4 regions of the Streptomyces sp. NPDC096048 genome follow, and region 3 is predicted to be linked to each of the others. Evidence: riboswitches for the same ligand, from Rfam matches in the RefSeq annotation. Region 3 holds a riboswitch; each other region holds the start of a gene.

Region 1 (4,791 bases), on a different contig from region 3:
CAGTGGGCGGGGTACTCGTGCCGGTCCGACGAGGTCTGCATGGGCCCCAGAGTACGGCTCGCGTACGACAACGGCGCGAGGCAGTCTGTGGAGGACGGAAGGTCGGGCCGAGGCCGCGGTCCGACGACCACACGGGGGCGGCGGCAGCCGTCCTCGCAAGCTTCACGATGTGGGAAACTGGTCTAGACAAGACTGGTCTAGACAACCTGAACCCCTGAACACCTGAAGGGCAGCATCACATGGCTGAGCGCCGCGTCAACGTCGGCTGGGCCGAGGGTCTCCACGCCCGCCCCGCCTCCATCTTCGTCCGAGCCGCCACGGCCACAGGCGTCCCGGTGACGATCGCCAAGGCCGACGGGTCCCCCGTCAACGCGGCCTCCATGCTGGCCGTCCTCGGCCTCGGCGCCCAGGGCGGCGAGGAGATCGTCCTCGCCGCCGACGCCGAAGGCGCGGACGCCGCCCTGGACCGGCTGGCGAAGCTGGTCTCCGAAGGACTCGAGGAACTCCCCGAGACCGTCTGAGCAACGGCAACACCGAAAGGCCCGCCCGGACCACCGGGCGGGCCTCTCGCTTTCTCTTTCCGCTTCCCCGGTTTTTATGGGCAGCCGGAAATAGCCCCCTCCCCCGAATTACTCTCTCTTTGTATACGGCGCCCGTGTTAATGTCGCAGGCTCGGCATGTTTACGGGACGTTGCGATTTCCTCACACGCCCCGTCCGCTCGCCGCCGGAGACGAATCGAAGTCTGTGCGCCGGCGTCGACCGCTCGGTGTGCAGCGTCATGAGCGCCCGCGCGCGCTCGCCGTCGCCCCGGGCCACCGCGTCGACGATCGCGCCGTGCTCCGCCCAGCACTCCACGGGTCCGGCCGACGCCTCCACGACGTACATCCAGGCGATCTTGTGGCGCAGCTGGGTCAGCAAGGTCGTCAGCGACGGGCTGCCGGCGGCCTGGGCGAGGGTCTCGTGGAACCACCCGTCCAGTGAGCGCAAATCCTCGCTGTCGCCTTGCCTGGCGCGCTCCTGCCCCAGCCTGACCAGCCCGCGCAGCACCTTGAGGTGCGCCTCGGTACGGCGCCGGGCGGCCCGGGAGGCGCCGAGGGGTTCGAGGAGCGCGCGCGTCTCCAGCAGGTCGGCGGCCTCCTGCTCGGTGGGTTCGGCGACGCACGCGCCCGCGTGCCGCCGCGTCACCACGAAGCCTTCGGCCTCCAGTGTGCGCAGGGCCTCACGGACGGGGACGCGGGAGACGCCGTAGCGGCGGGCCAGGAGTTCCTCGGTGAGCCGGCTGCCGCGTCCGTGGACGCCGGTGACGATGTCGTCCCGGATCGCCGTGCACACCGAGTGCGCCGGAATACGCATGCCGACCTCCGCCTTAATCCCCGTGAAACGTCGACGATTGACGTGTGCTCAGTGACTCTAGGCCAATCAAGCGCATATTCCGACGGCAGGACGGATTTCATGGGTATTTTTTGGACAGCGACGCGTACACCGAGGGAAAGAAAGCCGAAAGCCCCGGCTCGGGAAGCCGGGGCTTTCGAATGCCGTACCGTCCGTCGTCAGACGTTCACGCCGTGGGAGCGGAGGTAGGCGACGGGGTCCAGGTCCGAGCCGTACTCAGGGCTCGTACGGGCCTCGAAGTGCAGGTGCGGTCCGGTGACGTTGCCGGTGGCGCCCGACAGGCCGATCTGCTGTCCGGCGACGACCGCCTGGCCGACCGAGACACCGATGGACGACAGATGGCCGTACTGCGTGTACGTGCCGTCGTGCATCTTGATCACGACCTGGTTGCCGTACGCCCCGCCCCAGCCGGCCTCGACGACGGTGCCGACGCCGACCGCGTGCACGGACGTGCCGCTGGAGGCGTGGAAGTCGATGCCGGTGTGGCTGCCGGAGGACCACAGCGAGCTGCCGGCCTGGTAGGCGGTGGAGACGTAGGAAGCGGTGATCGGCGACACGAAGGTGTTGAGGCGCTTGCGCTCCGCCTCGCGCGCGGCGCGCTCCTTGGCCTCGCGCGCCTCCTTGGCCGCCTCGGCCGCCCGCTCGCGCGCGGCCTCCTGGGCCGCCTCCCGGGCGGCGGCGTGCAGGGCCGCCTGCTCCTGCGCGGTGGCCTGGGCATCGATCTCGTGGGCTACGGAGTCGCCGATGGTGATGACCGGGGTGAGTCCGCTCTGCTCCGCCTGGGGCTCGGCGGCGAGCGCCGGAGCCGCGAGGGTGCCGACGACGCCGGTGGTGGCGAGGGCCGCGACACCCGCCGCACGGGCGGTGGTGCGGTGCACCCGGCTGGGACGACGGTGCTTCCCGGTGGCGCGCGTGAACGCCATGTAGAGGCTGGTCCTTTCCTTCCCTCTCGCCTACCGGGTTAGCTGACGGGTTCGGAGGTGGAAGGTCTCCTACGGACCCCCTCGCTGCGCGCGCGGGCGTCCGATTCACCCCAGGGACTGCGATGGGTCCCCGGCTCCCCTGGCTCGCGCCGTACGGGGACTCGGCGATGACTGTCCGGTGCCGCGGGTGCGGCGCACTGCCTGACGAACAGCCCGCATGACGCTAAACGCGGCTGCGTTCAATCCTCAAACGCAACAGGACTTTTGTAGCGCACGCCACAGGGCAGACAGGCAGCCTCTCCCCCAATTCGGACAAATGGCGGCCCTGGTGACACTCCGGTCACCAGGGCCGCCGCGCGCGTGTGCCGCTACTCGGCCGCCACCACGGTGACTTCACCGATGCCGAGGGCCTCGACGGGCTCCTTGATCTGCGCCGCGTCGCCGACGAGGACCGTCACCAGACGGTCCACCGGGAAGGCGTTCACGACCGCCGCCGTGGCCTCCACGGTGCCCGTGGCGGCGAGTTGGCGGTAGAGCGTGGCCTGGTAGTCGTCGGGCAGGTGCTGCTCGACCTGGTCGGCCAGCGTGCTCGCCACGGCCGCCGCCGTCTCGTACTTCAGCGGCGCCACGCCCACCAGGTTCTGCACGGCCACGTCACGCTCGGCGTCGGTGAGACCTTCCGCGGCGAGCTTGCGCAGCACCGTCCACAGGTCCTCCAGGGCCGGACCGGTGTTGGGGGTGTCCACGGAGCCGCTGATGGCGAGCATCGCGGCGCCCGTGCCGTCGGGCGCGGAGCGCATGACCTGACCGAACGCCCGTACGCCGTAGGTGTAGCCCTTCTCCTCGCGCAGGACGCGGTCCAGGCGCGAGGTGAGGGTTCCGCCGAGGCAGTAGGTGCCGAGCACCTGCGCGGGCCACACCCGGTCGTGCCGGTCGGCGCCGGTGCGGCCGATCAGCAACTGCGTCTGGACGGCACCGGGTCGGTCCACGATGACGACCCGGCCGGTGTCGTCGGCGCTCACCGGGGGTACGGGACGCGCCTCGGCCACGGAGCCGGTCCACGCGCCCAGCGTCTCGCCGAGCAGCGCGTCGAGGTCGACGTCGGTGAGGTCGCCGACGACCACGGCGGTGGCGGTGGCGGGTCGGACGTGCTTCTCGTAGAAGGCGCGTACGGCCGCCGAGTCGATGCTCGCGACCGTCTCCTCGGTGCCCTGGCGCGAGCGCGACATACGCGTCCCGGCCGGGAACAGCTCCTTGGAGAGTTCCTTGGCCGCGCGGCGTGACGGGTTGGCCAGCTCGTGCGGGATCTCGTCGAGCCGGTTGCGGACCAGCCGCTCCACCTCGCTGTCCGCGAACGTGGGCGCCCTGAGCGCGTCGGCGACCAGGCCCAGGGCCTTGGCCAGGCGTGAGGCCGGCACCTCCAGGCTCAGCCGGACGCCGGGGTGGTCGGCGTGTGCGTCGAGGGTGGCACCGCAGCGCTCCAGTTCGGCGGCGAAGTCCTCGGCGGAGTGCTTGTCGGTGCCCTCGGAGAAGGCGCGCGCCATGATCGTGGCGACACCGTCGAGGCCGGCCGGCTCGGCGTCCAGGGGCGCGTCGAGGAGCACCTCCACGGCGACGACCTGCTGGCCGGGACGATGGCAGCGCAGCACGGTGAGGCCGTTGTCGAGGCTGCCGCGCTCGGGGGCCGGGAACGCCCACGGCTTGGGCTCCCCGGCCTGCGGCTGGGAGTGGAATTCCATGGTGGCGAGCTCGGTCACTTGGCCGCCTCCTCGTTCTCGTCGGTGGCGTCGTTCTCGTCGGCGGGGGCGGTCGGCTCGTAGACGAGCACCGCGCGGTTGTCGGGGCGCAGGCGGGCCTTGGCGACCTCCTGGACCTCCTCGGCCGTCACCTCGAGCACGCGCTGCACGGCGGTGAGGGCGAGCTGCGGGTCGCCGAACAGGACCGCGTACCGGCACAGTTCGTCGGCGCGGCCCGCGACCGTGCCCAGGCGGTCCAGCCACTCGCGCTCCAACTGGGCCTGGGCGCGCTCCATCTCCTCGGCCGTGGGGCCCTCCTCGGCGAACCGGGCGAGCTCCTCGTCGATGGCGGTCTCGATGACCGGCACCTCGACGTCACCGGACGTCTTCACGTCCAGCCACCCCAGGGAGGGCGCTCCGGCGAGCCGCAGCAGGCCGAATCCGGCGGCGACGGCCGTGCGGTCGCGGCGTACCAGCCGGTTGTACAGGCGGGACGACTCACCGCCGCCCAGGACGGTGAGGGCGAGGTCGGCCGCGTCGCACGCGCGCGTGCCGTCCTCCGGCAGGCGGTAGGCCGCCATCAGGGCGCGGGCCGGGACCTCCTCCTCTACGACCTCGCGCAGCTGCTCCCCCATGACCTCTGGCAGCGAGCCGTCACGGGGCGGCTGCTTGCCGTCGTGCGAGGCGATGGAGCCGAAGTACTTCTCGATCCAGGCGAGCGTCTGCTCGGGGTCGATGT
Region 2 (4,791 bases), on a different contig from region 3:
TCAGGGAGCACTGGCTGCGCACCAAGGCGGCCGAGAAGCAGCGCACCTCGGTCACCGAAGGCGTCCCCCTCGGCCAGCCCGGCCTCGCCCTCGCCGCCAAGCTCGCCTCCCGGGTGCGCACGGCGGGCCTCCCGGTCCCGCTGCCCTCCGGCGAGGGCATCGGCTACGAACTGCTGGCCCTGGCGGCACGTGCCGAGGCCGACGGCACGGACCCGGAGGCGGCACTGAGAGCGGCGGCACGGGCGTACCGGGACGCGATCATGGAGACGGAGCGCGCCGGTGGCTGAGACCGGTGCCGTCCGGGTCCGCTGAGGATGGGCCACCGGCGCCCGCTCCGGTCATCTTCGGCGTCCGCTCCGGTCGTCTCCGGCGTCCGCTCCGGTCGTCCCCGGTGCCCGCTCCGGTCGTCTCCGGCGTCCGCTCCGGTCGTCTCCGGCGCCCCGGATACGGTCAAGGGGTGACCGACCACTCCACGCCCGACCGCCCCGCCCCCGAGCTCTTCACCTGGGAGTTCGCCAGCGACCCCTACCCCGCCTACGCCTGGCTGCGCGAGCACGCCCCGGTGCACCGGACGCGGCTGCCCAGCGGTGTGGAGGCCTGGCTGGTCACCCGGTACGCCGACGCCAAGCAGGCCCTCGCCGACCCGAGGCTGTCCAAGAACCCGGCGCACCACGACGAGCCCGCGCACGCCAAGGGCAAGACCGGCATTCCGGGGGAGCGGAAGGCCGAGTTGATGACCCACCTGCTGAACATCGACCCGCCGGACCACACCAGGCTGCGCCGGCTGGTCAGCAAGGCGTTCACGCCCCGCCGGGTCGCCGAGTTCGCGCCCCGGGTGCAGGAGCTCGCCGACGACCTCATCGACCGGTTCGCCGGCACCGGGTCCGCCGACCTGATCCACGAGTTCGCCTTCCCGCTGCCCATCTACGCCATCTGCGACCTGCTCGGCGTTCCCCGTGAGGACCAGGACGACTTCCGGGACTGGGCGGGGATGATGATCCGCCACGGTGGCGGCCCGCGGGGCGGGGTCGCGCGGTCGGTGAAGAAGATGCGGGGCTATCTCGCCGACCTCATCCACCGCAAGCGCGCGGCGCTGCCGCCCGAGCCCGGCCCCGGTGAGGACCTCATCTCCGCGCTCATCCGCGCCTCCGACCACGGTGAGCACCTCACCGAGAACGAGGCGGCGGCGATGGCCTTCATCCTGCTCTTCGCGGGTTTCGAGACCACGGTCAATCTCATCGGCAACGGCACGTACGCCCTGCTCACCCACCCCGAGCAGCGGTCCCGTCTGCAAACGTCCCTCGCCGCCGGCGAGCGCTCCCTGCTGGAAACCGGAGTGGAGGAACTCCTGCGCTACGACGGTCCGGTGGAGCTGGCCACCTGGCGCTTCGCCACTCGGCCGCTCACCATCGGCGGGCAGGACATCGCGGCCGGCGACCCCGTCCTCGTCGTCCTCGCCGCCGCCGACCGGGACCCGGAGCGGTTCACTGACCCGGACACCCTGGACCTCTCCCGCCGGGACAGCCAGCACCTCGGGTACGGCCACGGTATCCACTACTGCCTGGGCGCCCCGCTCGCCCGGCTGGAGGGACAGACCGCGCTCGCCACGCTCCTGACCCGCCTCCCGGATCTGCGCCTCGCCGCGGACCCGGCCGAACTGCGCTGGCGCGGCGGGCTCATCATGCGCGGCCTGCGCACCCTGCCCGTGTCGTTCACCCCGGCCCCGTCGTCGGCCGAGTCATCGGTCACGCGGTCGTCCGACAACGGTTCGTCGCCGACGCAAAAGTGACACGCGCTCAGCTCTGTGATCTTCACGTGATCTGCGCGGCATGAACTTGTGACAAGCGATCATCTGCCTATACGTTCACGAACCAGCGTGGCGCCGAGCATCGTCCGCCGCGCGTTCCCCGTTGTCTCGTGAAAGGTCGTCGCATGCTCTCCGGGAACGGTCGTCACCGCCGCCCCCGCCAGGCTCCCGCCCTGGTCGTCGCAGCCGGAGTGACCGGCTCCGCCATCGCGATCCCGCTTCTCGGCGCCACCGGCGCCCACGCGGCGGACGGGGCGAACTGGGACCGCGTCGCCGAGTGCGAGACCGGCGGTGCCTGGAGCCAGAACAGCGGCAACGGGTACTACGGCGGCCTGCAGCTCTCCCAGGACGCCTGGGTGCGGTACGGCGGTCTGGAGTACGCGCCGAGCGCCGATCAGGCCAGTCGCTCCCAGCAGATAAGAATCGCCGAGAAGCTGCGCGCGGACCAGGGCATCGCCGCCTGGCCGACCTGCGCCCTGCTCGCGGGCATGGGCAACGACTCGGCGTCCACGGACAACGGAACGGGTTCGACGGGTGACGGCGCGTCGGCGGAGCCGGAGGTGTCGGGCACGACCGAGTCGTCCGGCACGACCGAGTCGCCGGAGCCCACCTCCGGCGCACCCTCTTCGTCCCCTTCGCCGTCTTCGCCGTCTTCGCCCTCTTCGGCTCCCACGTCTGACTCCATGTCGGACAGTGGGGACGATTCGACCAAGTCCGACACGTCCCCCGACACCCAGTCCACGGAGAGTGTCGGCTCTCAGGGCGCCGACGCTTCACCCACGGCCTCTCCGGAGGTCGACGAAACGGACAAGGCAGGGCAGGGCGGCGGGAATTCGGTGCTCACCGACCCCGAGGACTCCGGCGCGGGCCGGCATCGTGGCGACAGTGCCGACGAGGGTGTGGCGGGCGGCCGCGCGGCCGAGTCGTCGGGGCGGCACGCCTCCCGCGGTGAGGGCGAGTCGCGAGAGGTCGTGGACGGCTCGTACACCGTCCGTTCCGGCGACAGTCTCTGGGGCATCGCCGACTCCCTTGAGGTCGACGGCGGGTGGCGCTCGCTGTACGCCGGCAACAAGGAGGTCGTCGGCATCGACCCGGACCACATTCTGCCCGGTCAGACGCTCACGGTCACGGGCGAATCGGGCGAAAAGTAGGGGCAGTTCGCGTCACGGTTCGAGACTGTATGTCCGTTTTGGATCACGTGAGAGATAGGTCTCAGAAGCCGTGATCGTCTTTGAAAATCCGCGGAGTGCGTGTCTACGGTCGTGACCGCTCGCCATCGCGGGCCCCGGCTGCCGCAACGCCGAATCCTGCCAGCGGCCGTCCGGGAACAGTCGTCGCGCAAGCGCCGAAGGCAGGAGCGGGGGACCCAAGGTAAGTGCCGCACCGGGCAGTTGAGCCGGAGCGGCTAGGGGTGGAGCCGAGTTCCGCGAGGAACCCGGCCGGGCAACTCAACCGGCCCGAACCCGACAGCTCACCTCGCAGGCGTCGGTGAGGGGATCAACCATGCTGTTTTCCGGCAAGGGCAAGCACCGCCGCCCGTCCAAGGCCACCCGTGTCATCGCCGTCGCCGGCGTCACCGGTGCCGCCGTCGCCGCCCCGCTGATGGCGGCCGGCAACGCCTCCGCCGCCACCGCGTCCGAGTGGGACGCCGTCGCCCAGTGCGAGTCCGGCGGCAACTGGTCCATCAACACCGGCAACGGTTACTACGGCGGTCTGCAGTTCTCCGCCTCCACCTGGGCCGGCTACGGCGGCACGCAGTACGCCGCCACCGCCGACCAGGCCAGCAAGGCGCAGCAGATCGAGATCGCCGAGAAGGTGCTCGCGGGTCAGGGCAAGGGTGCCTGGCCGGTCTGCGGCACCGGCCTGTCGAGCGCCGCGTACACCGGTGGCGGCTCCGGCGAGAGCCAGGACAGCGGCTCCTCGCAGAGCTCCGGCAGCTCCGAGAGCTCGCAGAGCGAGAGCAGCGGCTCCACCGCCGACCGCTCCTCCGAGCAGAAGGCCTCCCGCTCCGACGAGCGCCCGGCCGCCGAGCCGAAGGCCGAGAAGAAGACCGTCACCACCCCGACCGGCAAGAAGGTCGAGAAGGGCGACGGCGAGTACAAGGTCGTCAAGGGCGACACCCTCAGCTCGATCGCCGAGGAGCACGACGTCAAGGGCGGCTGGGCGAAGGTGTTCAAGCTGAACGACGACATCGTCGACGACGCCGACCTGATCTACCCGGGCCAGCAGCTGCACCTGAAGTAAGCGGCGGCTCCCGCGACTCCCGCCCCGGTGCGTGTTCCCCCGTACGCACCGGGGCGGGATTTTTACGCCCGCATCCCGAACGGGTTTCCGGAAACGTCTTTGTTCCGTTCGGAAACAATTTACTCTCGGTTCTGTCCAGCGGGTGGGCGATCGGCTGGCCGATCGCCCGGAGCCGGTTAGGCTCGGTCCCGCAGAGCCGCTGCGGTCCCGCGGGACCCGCGCGTCACACCGAAGCGTCACATTGAAGAAGGAGATGCTCGTGCCGTCCATCGACGTCGTCGTAGCCCGGGAAATCCTGGACTCCCGAGGCAACCCCACGGTCGAGGTCGAGGTCGGCCTCGACGACGGCAGCACGGGTCGTGCCGCCGTCCCGTCCGGCGCCTCCACCGGTGCCTTCGAGGCCATCGAACTCCGTGACGGCGATGCCAACCGTTACCTGGGCAAGGGCGTGGAGAAGGCCGTCCTCGCCGTCATCGAGCAGATCGGCCCGGAGCTCGTCGGCTACGACGCCACCGAGCAGCGCCTGATCGACCAGGCCATGTTCGACCTGGACGCCACCGACAACAAGGGCTCGCTGGGCGCCAACGCCATCCTCGGCGTCTCGCTCGCCGTCGCCCACGCCGCCTCCGAGGCCAGCGACCTGCCGCTCTTCCGCTACCTGGGCGGTCCGAACGCGCACCTGCTGCCGGTGCCGATGATGAACATCCTGAACGGCGGGTCGCACGCCGACTCGAACGTGG
Region 3 (4,791 bases):
TCGCCCCCTCGTCGGCGGGCGCGGCGCTGGCGGCGCTCACCCTGCTGCGCCGAGAGCCCCAGCGGGCGGCGCGGGCACGCGAGGTGGCGGCGGAACTGCACAGCCGCCTGACCGCCCTCGGGCTTTCGGCGGTACGTCCGGACGCCGCGGTCGTCTCGGTGCGCGCCCCCTCCCCGGAGGGGGCCGTGCGGTGGGCGGCCGACTGCCGTGCGGCCGGCCTGTCCGTGGGCTGCTTCCGCCCTCCTTCCGTACCCGACGGCATCTCACGGCTCAGGCTGACCGCTCGTGCGGACCTTTCCGGGGAACAGATCGAACGCGCTGTACGGGTGATCGGCGAAACGCGACCATGAGTCGGCGTGACACGGCCGTGCTTCGCCCGGTGCCGGGCCGGTTCAGCCGCGGTGGACGGCGGCCGTGAACGTCGCCCAGCTCCCGGGGGAGAAGAGCAGCGCGGGCCCGGCCGGGTCCTTGGAGTCCCGCACAGCCAGCAGTCCGGCCCAGGGGCCGGCTGACGGCCGGGCCGTCTCCACGCAGTTGTTCGCTCCGGTGCTGTAGCTGCTGCGCAGCCACCGCACGCCGTGCAGATCGGTGCCGGCAGGGATGTGCCGACAGAGTGCGGACGGTGAGCCTGTCATGGTGCCTCCTTACGCGCCTGCCGCTGTCGCGGCGATGAAGTCCAACGAGTCCTCGGGCGAAAGGGCATGGATCAGAAGGGCGTTGAAGGCCTCGGTATAGGCCTCTAGGTCTTCTTTCCGTTCGAGATGCAGGCTACTCGTCAAGTGGTCGAGAACAACCACGTCCAGATCCGAAGTGCTCGAAAAAGAGAAGATTACGAAAGGGCCGGTGACACCGATGTGCGCCCCGGCGGCAAACGGCAGTACCTGGAGCCGGACATGGGGCAGGCGCGCGGCCTCGACCAGGCGCGCCAGCTGACGGGACATGACACCGGGGCCGCCCACCTCGCGGCGCAGCACCGCCTCGTCCAGGACCGCGCTCAGCAGCAGCGGCGGCTGCGCCCGCAGTACGTCCTGCCGGGCCAGCCGGACCTCCACCAGCGTGTCCAGCCGCTCCTCCGGCAGCCCGTCCGCCGCGGCGCGCGTCACCGCGCGGGCGTACTCCGGTGTCTGCAGCAGCCCGGGGACCACCGTGGTCTCCAGTGTGCGCATCGCGCTCGCCTGGGACTCCAGGCTGATGAAGTCGCGGTAGGTCGGGGGCAGTACCCCGCGATAGGCGTGCCACCAGTGGTTCCGGCCGCCCGCGTCGTCGGAGCCCGCCAGCATCACCAGCAGCTCCCGCAGCTGGTCGTCGTCCACGCCGTACGCGTCCAGCAGTAACCGCACGTCGGCCGGTTTCGCCCCGCTCGTCCCGGTCTCGATCCGGCTGACCTTCGACTGGTGCCAGCCCACCAGCCGGGCCGCCTCGCCGCTGGTGATACCCGTCGACGTGCGCAGGGCGCGCAGTTCGGCGCCCAGCTTCCGACGGCGCACCACGGGGCCGTGCTGCATGGGCCACTCCCTTACTCCTTATGGGCCGCCCGAATACGCTCTGCCGTCGCAGAGTTCACCGCTTTGAGCGACAGATATATGCATATCTTGGTGGATCGCCGCCCTTCACCGGCCCGGTGATGGCAGTCTGGCGGCGAAGCACCAGTCCGGGACCGTACTCGAACCATCCGCTCCGTGTCCGGCTGCGGTCCCGTGGGAAAGGGACGACGTCGCCATGGCAGACCATCTGGAAGCATCCGTCACTCTGCCGAGCGATCCAGCCTCGGTGGCCGCCGCGCGTACCTATGTCGTCGGGACACTGGCGGAGTGGGGCCTGCCGCCGGAGACCGACGTGTCCGAAACCGTCCGGCTCATCGTTTCCGAGCTGACGACCAACGCGGTCCAGCACACGTTCGGACAGTCACCCACCTTCACCGTGGACCTCGTGCTCGACCGTGACGAGCGGCTGCGCATCGGTGTCACCGACAGCCACCCGCGGTTCCCCAAGCGCCTGCCCGCGGCCGTCCAGCAGGACAACGGCCGAGGCATGGTGATCATCCGCTGGCTGACGGCGGAGTGCGGCGGCAAGCTGAGAGTGCGGCCCACACGCGAGGGGGGCAAGACCGTCTCCATCGAACTGCCCTGGGCGCCGCCGGGCGGTCCGGTGCCCGCCGAACCGGCCACGGTCGCCGGGCAGGCCGTGGGAGGCCAGGAACCGCGGCGGTGACGCGCCGACGGCACCCGGCGCGTCCCAGGCGCATACCGCGCACCCGAGGGGGGCGACGGCGGGGCAGGACGCCGTCACCCCCTCGGGCGGGCTACTTGACCCGGCCGTACCAGACGCTGCCGGTCCAGATCTTCTGCAGACGCACCACGTCCCCGGTCTTCGGGGCGTGCCAGATCTTGCCCTTCCCGGCGTAGATGCCGACGTGGTAGACGCTGCGGCCCGAGTGGAAGAACACCAGGTCCCCGGTCTTGCGGTTCTTGGCGGAGATATGACGGGTCTGGTTGTACTGCTGGGCGGCGGTGCGCGGCAGCGTCTTGCCGGCCTTCTTGAACGAGTACAGCGTCAGCCCCGAGCAGTCGAACCTGCTTGGTCCGACGGCGCCCCATTTGTACGGCGCGCCCTTCTTGGAGGCGGCGATCTTGAGGGCCTTCGTCGCATGGCTCGCCGCGGCCGCCTCGGAGGCGACACCGGGAACCACTACGGAACCGCCCACGGCGGCGAGAGTGAGGGCCGAGGCCGTACCGGCACGGGCCATCAGCGACGGGACACGATTGAGCGCGGACATGCGCAACCCTTCGTCAGCCGCCTGTGAAGGATGACCTGTCGGATTCGGGCTGGCGAAGTTGCCCGGCCGCACGAGTGCGGCTTCACCCCAAGGGCTGCTCGGCCCGGTGCGTCTCCCACGGAGACGACCGTTCCGGCGACCCGTCGTGCTCGGGTCCTCCACTCCTGCCGATCCACTCCTGTCGACCGGTCGTCCGGGCGGCGGCAGGACTCGGCGTCCGCCCGGACCGCCCCGCCGCTGCGGCGGGGGCTTGTCGTCAGTCACGGATCTTGTCTCGCCCGAGGGGAAATTCCCAACGGAACGTGCCCTTTGTGTTGTTACTCACCACTCACCCGTTCGGGTGGACGGCGCTGTGTTCGAGCCATCGATGGGTGTGGTGACGACCCCGGGACCAGCGACGCAGTGGCTCATCCCGCTGTCCGGACACGCGGGTCGCGCAAGCTCGGCCGGTCGCAAATCGGAGGTGTTCCTACGCCGAAAGGCGGTAAGCCGTTCGGTCCGTTTCGACTGCGGGTGCCTCAACTGCCGGAACAGGGCGGAAGGCCGACTCGAGCCGTCCGCCGTTCACCGTCCAGCACGCGCAGCGCCCGGGCCAGGGTCGTGGCGTGCAGTTCCGTCTCGCTCCGCCGGTGCATCAGCGCCAGCGCGTCGCGCAGGGCGGCCGCCTTGCCGACCAGCGCCTGGGCGGCCCGCAGCCCGCGGTAGGTGTCGCCCTCCCGCGCGGGGTTGATGCGCCCGAGCAGATCGACGACGTCCAGGTACCGGTCGATCAGCTCCGCTTCGGCGCGGGTCAGGGCGGGCAGAGGCGGCAGCTCCGGTGGCAGCATGGCCGGATCACCTCGCGCCGGATGTCGGGGACACGGACCTGCGACTGGGCACGATCCGGTCCACCAGTCCGTACTCCAGGGCCTGTTGCGCGTCCAGGACGGTGTCCCGCTCGATGTCCGCGTTCACCTGTTCGGGGCTGCGCCCTGTGTGCCGTACGAGGATCTCCTCCAGGTGGGCGCGGACGCGGATCAACTCGTCGGCCCGGATGGCCAGGTCGCTCGCCTGCCCTTCCACCGGGACGGTGAGCGCGGGCTGATGGATGACCACCCGCGCGCCCGGCAGGACGGCGCGTTTGCCGGGTGTGCCCGCCGCCAGCAGCACCGCGGCGGACGAGCCGGCCTGTCCGAGGCAGGTCGTCTCCACGTCGCAGGCGACGTAGCGCATGGTGTCGTAGATCGCCGTCATCGCGGTGAAGGAGCCGCCGGGCGAGTTGATGTAGAGCGCGATGTCCCGGTCCGGGGCCTGGTGTTCCAGATACATGAACTGCGCCATCACGTCGTTCGCGGAGGTCTCGTCGACCGGCGCTCCGAGGAAGACGATCCGCTCCTCCAGCAGCTTCGAGTACGGGTCCGTCGTCCGGTTCCCGGCGCTCGCGCGCTCGGTGAACTCGGGCAGGACGTGACGGGCGAACGGTCGGGTCATGGCGAACCCCTCCTCGTGGCAGAACCGTGTTCGGCTGCACTGCATCCTGTAAAAAATGTACAGGACGTACGTTATGAGAGGGGGGAATCGTTGGGGTTCGGCCGTTCGCGGGCAGCGGAAGGGAGCCTTCGAGGACCGGTGAGGGCCGCGTTCATCCCCCGGTCGGCGGCTCGTGCAGGCCGAAAGAGGAGCCCTGGTCGTCCCGGCACAGCGCGAACCGGCCGAACCGGGCCACCGACCCCGCGTCTTCCTCGCCCTCCTCGCCGAGGTCCTGGACCGAGCCGCCCAGTTCCCGCACCCTGGCCAGGGCGGCGTCCAGGTCGTCGACCCGGAAGAAGAGGTACGGCGAGGCTCCCGCGTCACCGCCGTGCAGGCCGCCCGGCACGCCGCCGGTGCCGATGGAGAACCCGCGCCCCGTGGGGCCGGCTTCGAGGGCCCAGTCGAACAGGCCGCCGTAGAAGGCGCGCCCGCGCTCGGGATCTGCCACGCCGAGCTCGAAGAACGACGGTTCGCCTGTCATGGGGCACCTCCCGCGGGCCGGTGGC
Region 4 (4,791 bases), on a different contig from region 3:
GCCCTCGTACACGGGCAGTTCCCCGGTCTTCAGCGCGTCCTTGTACTCCGCCGGACCCCGTCCCATGTCGAGCATGCCGATGCCCCCGGCGGCGGCTGCCTCGGCCATCCGCAGGTGCAGTACCAGCCCCGGCGAGTACTTGGCGAAAGCCGGGTCGTACGCCGGGAACCAGCACGCCAGGACCGTCGCCGAGCGCAGCCCGAAGTGGGCGGCGACGGGCCGGCCGCCGGCGTAGAGCACGGACAGCGTGCCGGTGCACTCCGGTGCCCGGGTCCCGGCGAGCCGCGCGACGAGCCGGGTGATCCACTCCTGTGCGAACCGGTCCCGGCGTCCCGTCCTGCGGTACTGCGCCGACTTCCACTCCATGAGTGTGCGCAGCGCGGCCGGATCCCGCTCGTCGAACACGAAGCGCACGTCCCCGACCTGACGGCCGAGCCTGCGTTCCTTGGCGAGGGTGGTCTTCAGGAACTTCGGCGACCCGTCGCGCAGCACGCTCTCGTACGCCTCGTAGCCCTTCTCCACGTCGATGACGTAGGTGGTGTGCTCCTCGGCGGCGTGCGGTACGAACAGCTCCTGCTCCGCCTCCAGGTTGTCGAAGGCGAAGCTCGACAGGGAGCAGGCCCGCAGCAGTTCGCGGGTGTCCGGGGCGAGGCCCGGGCGCAGCACCGCGCCCTGGCAGTCCGACACCCCGAGCCCGATCGCCCGGCCCTGGCCCAGCGGCCCGCGCTCGTGCGGCAGGAACCCGGCCGCCTCACCGCCGTCGTACACCACCGCGATCCGCGCCCGCGGCCGCACCCGGGCCACGACGTCGGTGAACTCCGGTTCCATGAACGGATTGCGTGGTGCCGTCGACTTGGCGCGCAGCTCGCGCCAGTGCTCCCGTTCCCCCTCGCCCAGTTCCTCCGGCCTGAGCACACGCACACGTCCGCTGTTCAACCCGACCCCCCGATCAAGTCCCCCCTGGACAGAAGGAAGGTACCCCCGGGGCCGTCCGGCCGGTAGGTAGCGGACCATGTTGTTGCCAACCGGTGCACAGGCCCTTAACCGGCTTTAGCCGATGATGTGCCAGGTTTCGGACACGAACGTGCGTCCTCGTGCGCAGTCGTGCCGTACTCGTGCGGACTCGTGCTGACCTCGCGCCTCCTCGTTCGGAAGCGATCGCGGGTGAGTCGGACAGGTGCGGTGTCCGTATTCTCTGATCATGGACCGCACCGCGTATTCACTCGTCGCCACCGACCTCGACGGCACGCTGCTCCGCGGCGACGACACCGTGTCCGACCGGTCACTGGCCGCGCTGGCGCGGGTGGCCGAGGCCGGTGCGCGGCATCTGGTGGTGACGGGGCGGCCGGCGCCCCGGGTGCGGCCCCTGCTCGACCGCCTCGGCCGCACGGGGCTCGTCGTGTGCGGCCAGGGCGCCCAGGTGTACGACGCCGGCGCGCACCGGATGCTGTGGTCGGTCACCCTGGACCGGGAGCTGGCCGAGACCGCGCTCGGCAAGATCGAGGCCGAGGTCGGACAGGTGCACGCGGCGGTCGACCAGGACGGTGTCGACGGCCTGACGCTCATCGAGCCGGGTTACCTGATGCCGCACCCGACGCTGCCCGCGGTACGGGTCGAGCGGCGCGACGAGCTGTGGAGCGCGCCGATCAGCAAGGTGCTGCTGCGCCATCCCGAACTGTCCGACGACGAGTTGGCGGCGACGGCGCGCGCGGTGGTCGGTTCCCTCGCCACCGTCACGATGTCGGGTCCGGGGACGGTGGAGCTCCAGCCGTGCGGCATCACCAAGGCCACCGGCCTGGCGCTGGCCGCCGAGCGCCTGGGCGTGGGCCGGCGGCGGACGATCGCCTTCGGGGACATGCCCAACGACATCCCCATGTTCGACTGGGCCGCCCACGGTGTCGCCATGGCGGGCGCCCATCCCGAACTCAAGGCGGTGGCCGACGAGGTCACCACGACGAACGAGGACGACGGCGTGGCCGTCGTCCTCGAACGGATCTTCAGAACCTCTTGATACGGCTCAGAGCCTTGTAGCAGGGCTCGGAACCGCGCGATGCGGCTCGGAACCGCGCGATGCGGGCCCAGACCGCGCGATGCGGCTCGGAATCGCGCGATCCGGCCCAGTACCTCCGGTGCGGCTCAGTACGCGCCGAAGACGTTGTCCATCGAGCCGTACCGGTCGGCCGCGTAGTTGCAGGCGGCGGTGATGTTGGCGACCGGGTCGTACGGGTCCCAGGAGGTGCCGGGCACGTGGTACGCCTCGAAGGTCGGGGCGATCACCTGGAGCAGGCCCTTGGACGGGGTGCCGTTGATGGCGTTGATGTCCCAGTTGTTGATGGCCATCGGGTTGCCGGACGACTCCCGCATGATGTTGCGGTGGATGCCCTCGTACGACCCGGGGATGCCGTGCTGCGCCATGATGTCGAGCGACTCCCGGATCCAGCCGTCGAGGTTGTCCGGGTACGTCGTCGCCGCGGTGGTGGCGGTGGCGGCGGTCGTGGTGGCGGCCGGGGTGGCCGCGGAGGCGCTGGTGGCCCCGATGAGCGGCAGGGCGAGCACGGCGGCGCCGGTGGCTGCCACGGCGAGCTTCCGGGCGAGGCGGGCGGTACGGGCGTGACGGTTCTGACCGTTGGCAGACATGCTTGAGTCCCTCTCCTTACGCCTGCGAGGTGAGCTGTCGGGTTCGGGCGGGGAGGTGCCCGGCCGGGCCCTGACGGGCACGGCTTCACCCCGAGCCGTTCCGGTGGTGACCGGCGCGGCGACTTACCTGGGTCCCCCGCTCCTGCCTGCGAGTTTGTTGGCGGATGACTGTGCGTCCGGGCGGTGGCAGGATTCGGCGTCCGCCCGACAGGCCGGGAACGTATGCGAGAGCAGATGTCCGAAACAAGTGCAGGAATCACCCAACGCGCCTGTTGACCTTGGTCTGGGGTGTTTGAGGTGCTTGATCCTTTGCGGCTGCCAAGGCTCAACTGGCTTGCGGGGCAAAGGGAGGGCACAGTCGGCGGCGAGGCTGCCTACAGGTGGGGCGGAGTGAGCCAACTCACGGGCCTCAACAAGGATGGCAAATCAGGCATTAAGGCCAACTCGGAGTCAATCGGCCGCAGGTGGGGAGGGCTTCGGGTCTCGACCGCCGGCCGGCCGGGCTCGCTGCCGTGCGCGTCTCGCGCCCGACCCCGCTCCGGCCGGTGTTTCCGCACACTGTGCGGGCATGCGTTCGGGGCGGATCGGGGTGGGCCGAGCGGGTGACGTAATCGGCGTGCGGGCCGTTGGGAGGGGTGATGTGATCTTCGATGGCGGGTTCCGGCTCCCGGTGATGGCGATCAATATCTGCTCATATCACCTGATCAAAAACATACCGTGCATGATCCGATACCGACCGGCCTGTAACGGTGGGCGCTAGCGGTGATCGAAAGGTGACCGGATACGCTGACTTGAGTGGTGGCAGCGACCTATCGACAAACCAGGTAATCGCCAGTAGACACCAGCAGACAGGAGACCCCTCGTGACCGTCGTCGGGCCGTTCGGGCTGAGCGTGCGGGACCAGGCTCTGGAAGCCGATGTCCAGGCCGGATTGGTTGCTGTCGAGGAAGGGTTGCTTGAGGCAACCAAAAGCGAGGTTCCGTTCATCACGGAGGCCGCCCAGCATCTGGTGCGGGCCGGCGGTAAGCGTTTCCGGCCACTGCTGGTGATGCTCTCCGCCCAGTTCGGCGACCGCTACGCCCCCGGCATCGTGCCCTCGGCCGTCGTCGTGGAGCTGACCCACCTCGCCACCCTGTACCACGACGACGTGATGGACGAGGCCGCGGTACGGCGCGGCGTGCCCAGCGCCAACACCCGCTGGGACAACTCGGTCGCGGTCCTCACCGGCGACTTCCTGTTCGCCCGCGCCTCGCAGATCCTCGCCGACCTCGGTCCCGAGGCGGTCCGCGTGCAGGCCCTGGCGTTCGAGCGGCTCGTCACCGGCCAGATCCTGGAGACGGCGGGGCCGCAGGACGGCCGGGACCCGGTCGACCACTACCTGGACGTGCTGGGCGGCAAGACGGGTTCGCTGGTGGCGGTCTCCTGCCGGTTCGGCGCGATGATGTCCGGCGCCGACGAGACGGTCGTGGACGTGCTCACCCAGTACGGCGAGCGGCTCGGCGTCGCCTTCCAGCTCGCGGACGACGTCCTGGACATCGCCTCCGACTCCCACGAGTCCGGGAAGACGCCCGGGACCGACCTGCGTGAGGGCATCCCGACCCTCCCGGTGCTGCGGCTGCGCGAGCGGGCGGCCCGACTGGGGCTCGCCGAGGACATCGCCCTGTGCGAGCTGCTGGACTCCGACCTGAGCGACGACGCGCGGCACGCGGACGCGCTGCGGCTGCTGCGCGCCCACCCCGCGCTGGAGCAGGCGCGGCGGGACACCGTCCGGTACGCCAACGACGCCCGGGCGGCGCTGGCCCCGCTCAAGGAGTGCGAGGCCAAGTCCGCGCTGGTGGAGCTGTGCGACGCCGTGGTGCACCGGGCCGGCTGAGCGCCCGGCCGGGTACCCCGTCCCCTACGGGCCGGGGGAGTCGCACTCCCTCCGTGTCATCCCGCAGGAGTAGGCGGAGTTGAGCCCGCGGTCTGACGATTCCGCTTGGCCGATTTGGTCAGATGGACACCACGGAAACACCAATCCTCACCGATTCGGGTGAGAATGGCGGCTCACGGGTGAACGAGCGCGAGGTCGTGAGACAGCCGCCGCCGACGACGGAGGTAGGGCACACATGGCACCGATCGATTCCGACGACAACACGACCGCCGGGGAGGGCG

What was found. A riboswitch is a leader RNA that binds a small molecule or an ion and turns the genes downstream of it on or off. The one in region 3 is predicted to bind cyclic di-AMP.
Region 1: another riboswitch for cyclic di-AMP. It lies ahead of ACIQ6R_RS29520 (M23 family metallopeptidase); the one in region 3 lies ahead of ACIQ6R_RS13680 (C40 family peptidase).
Region 2: another riboswitch for cyclic di-AMP. It lies ahead of ACIQ6R_RS17560 (transglycosylase family protein); the one in region 3 lies ahead of ACIQ6R_RS13680 (C40 family peptidase).
Region 4: another riboswitch for cyclic di-AMP. It lies ahead of ACIQ6R_RS00680 (transglycosylase SLT domain-containing protein); the one in region 3 lies ahead of ACIQ6R_RS13680 (C40 family peptidase).

The regions. Positions count from the first base shown of each region.
Region 1 is NZ_JBIWGG010000011.1:264,795-269,585, forward strand. Features, by position in the region: gene ACIQ6R_RS29505 (GNAT family N-acetyltransferase) at 1-41, opposite strand, end outside; gene ACIQ6R_RS29510 (HPr family phosphocarrier protein) at 240-521, shown strand; gene ACIQ6R_RS29515 (GntR family transcriptional regulator) at 659-1,354, opposite strand; gene ACIQ6R_RS29520 (M23 family metallopeptidase) at 1,552-2,316, opposite strand; cyclic di-AMP (ydaO/yuaA leader) riboswitch at 2,329-2,493, opposite strand; gene ACIQ6R_RS29525 (M16 family metallopeptidase) at 2,685-4,073, opposite strand; gene ACIQ6R_RS29530 (M16 family metallopeptidase) at 4,070-4,791, opposite strand, start outside.
Region 2 is NZ_JBIWGG010000006.1:89,783-94,573, reverse strand. Features, by position in the region: gene ACIQ6R_RS17575 (nucleoside triphosphate pyrophosphohydrolase) at 1-287, shown strand, start outside; gene ACIQ6R_RS17570 (cytochrome P450) at 458-1,789, shown strand; gene ACIQ6R_RS17565 (transglycosylase family protein) at 1,933-2,958, shown strand; cyclic di-AMP (ydaO/yuaA leader) riboswitch at 3,141-3,307, shown strand; gene ACIQ6R_RS17560 (transglycosylase family protein) at 3,311-4,051, shown strand; gene eno (phosphopyruvate hydratase) at 4,311-4,791, shown strand, end outside.
Region 3 is NZ_JBIWGG010000004.1:524,359-529,149, reverse strand. Features, by position in the region: gene ACIQ6R_RS13700 (8-amino-7-oxononanoate synthase) at 1-350, shown strand, start outside; gene ACIQ6R_RS13695 (DUF397 domain-containing protein) at 393-635, opposite strand; gene ACIQ6R_RS13690 (helix-turn-helix domain-containing protein) at 645-1,505, opposite strand; gene ACIQ6R_RS13685 (ATP-binding protein) at 1,720-2,211, shown strand; gene ACIQ6R_RS13680 (C40 family peptidase) at 2,303-2,776, opposite strand; cyclic di-AMP (ydaO/yuaA leader) riboswitch at 2,780-2,924, opposite strand; gene ACIQ6R_RS13675 (hypothetical protein) at 3,295-3,603, opposite strand; gene ACIQ6R_RS13670 (ATP-dependent Clp protease proteolytic subunit) at 3,611-4,246, opposite strand; gene ACIQ6R_RS13665 (VOC family protein) at 4,398-4,766, opposite strand.
Region 4 is NZ_JBIWGG010000001.1:132,766-137,556, forward strand. Features, by position in the region: gene ACIQ6R_RS00670 (GNAT family N-acetyltransferase) at 1-915, opposite strand, end outside; gene ACIQ6R_RS00675 (HAD family hydrolase) at 1,202-2,011, shown strand; gene ACIQ6R_RS00680 (transglycosylase SLT domain-containing protein) at 2,137-2,637, opposite strand; cyclic di-AMP (ydaO/yuaA leader) riboswitch at 2,643-2,810, opposite strand; gene ACIQ6R_RS00685 (polyprenyl synthetase family protein) at 3,500-4,510, shown strand; gene ACIQ6R_RS00690 (outer membrane lipoprotein carrier protein LolA) at 4,746-4,791, shown strand, end outside.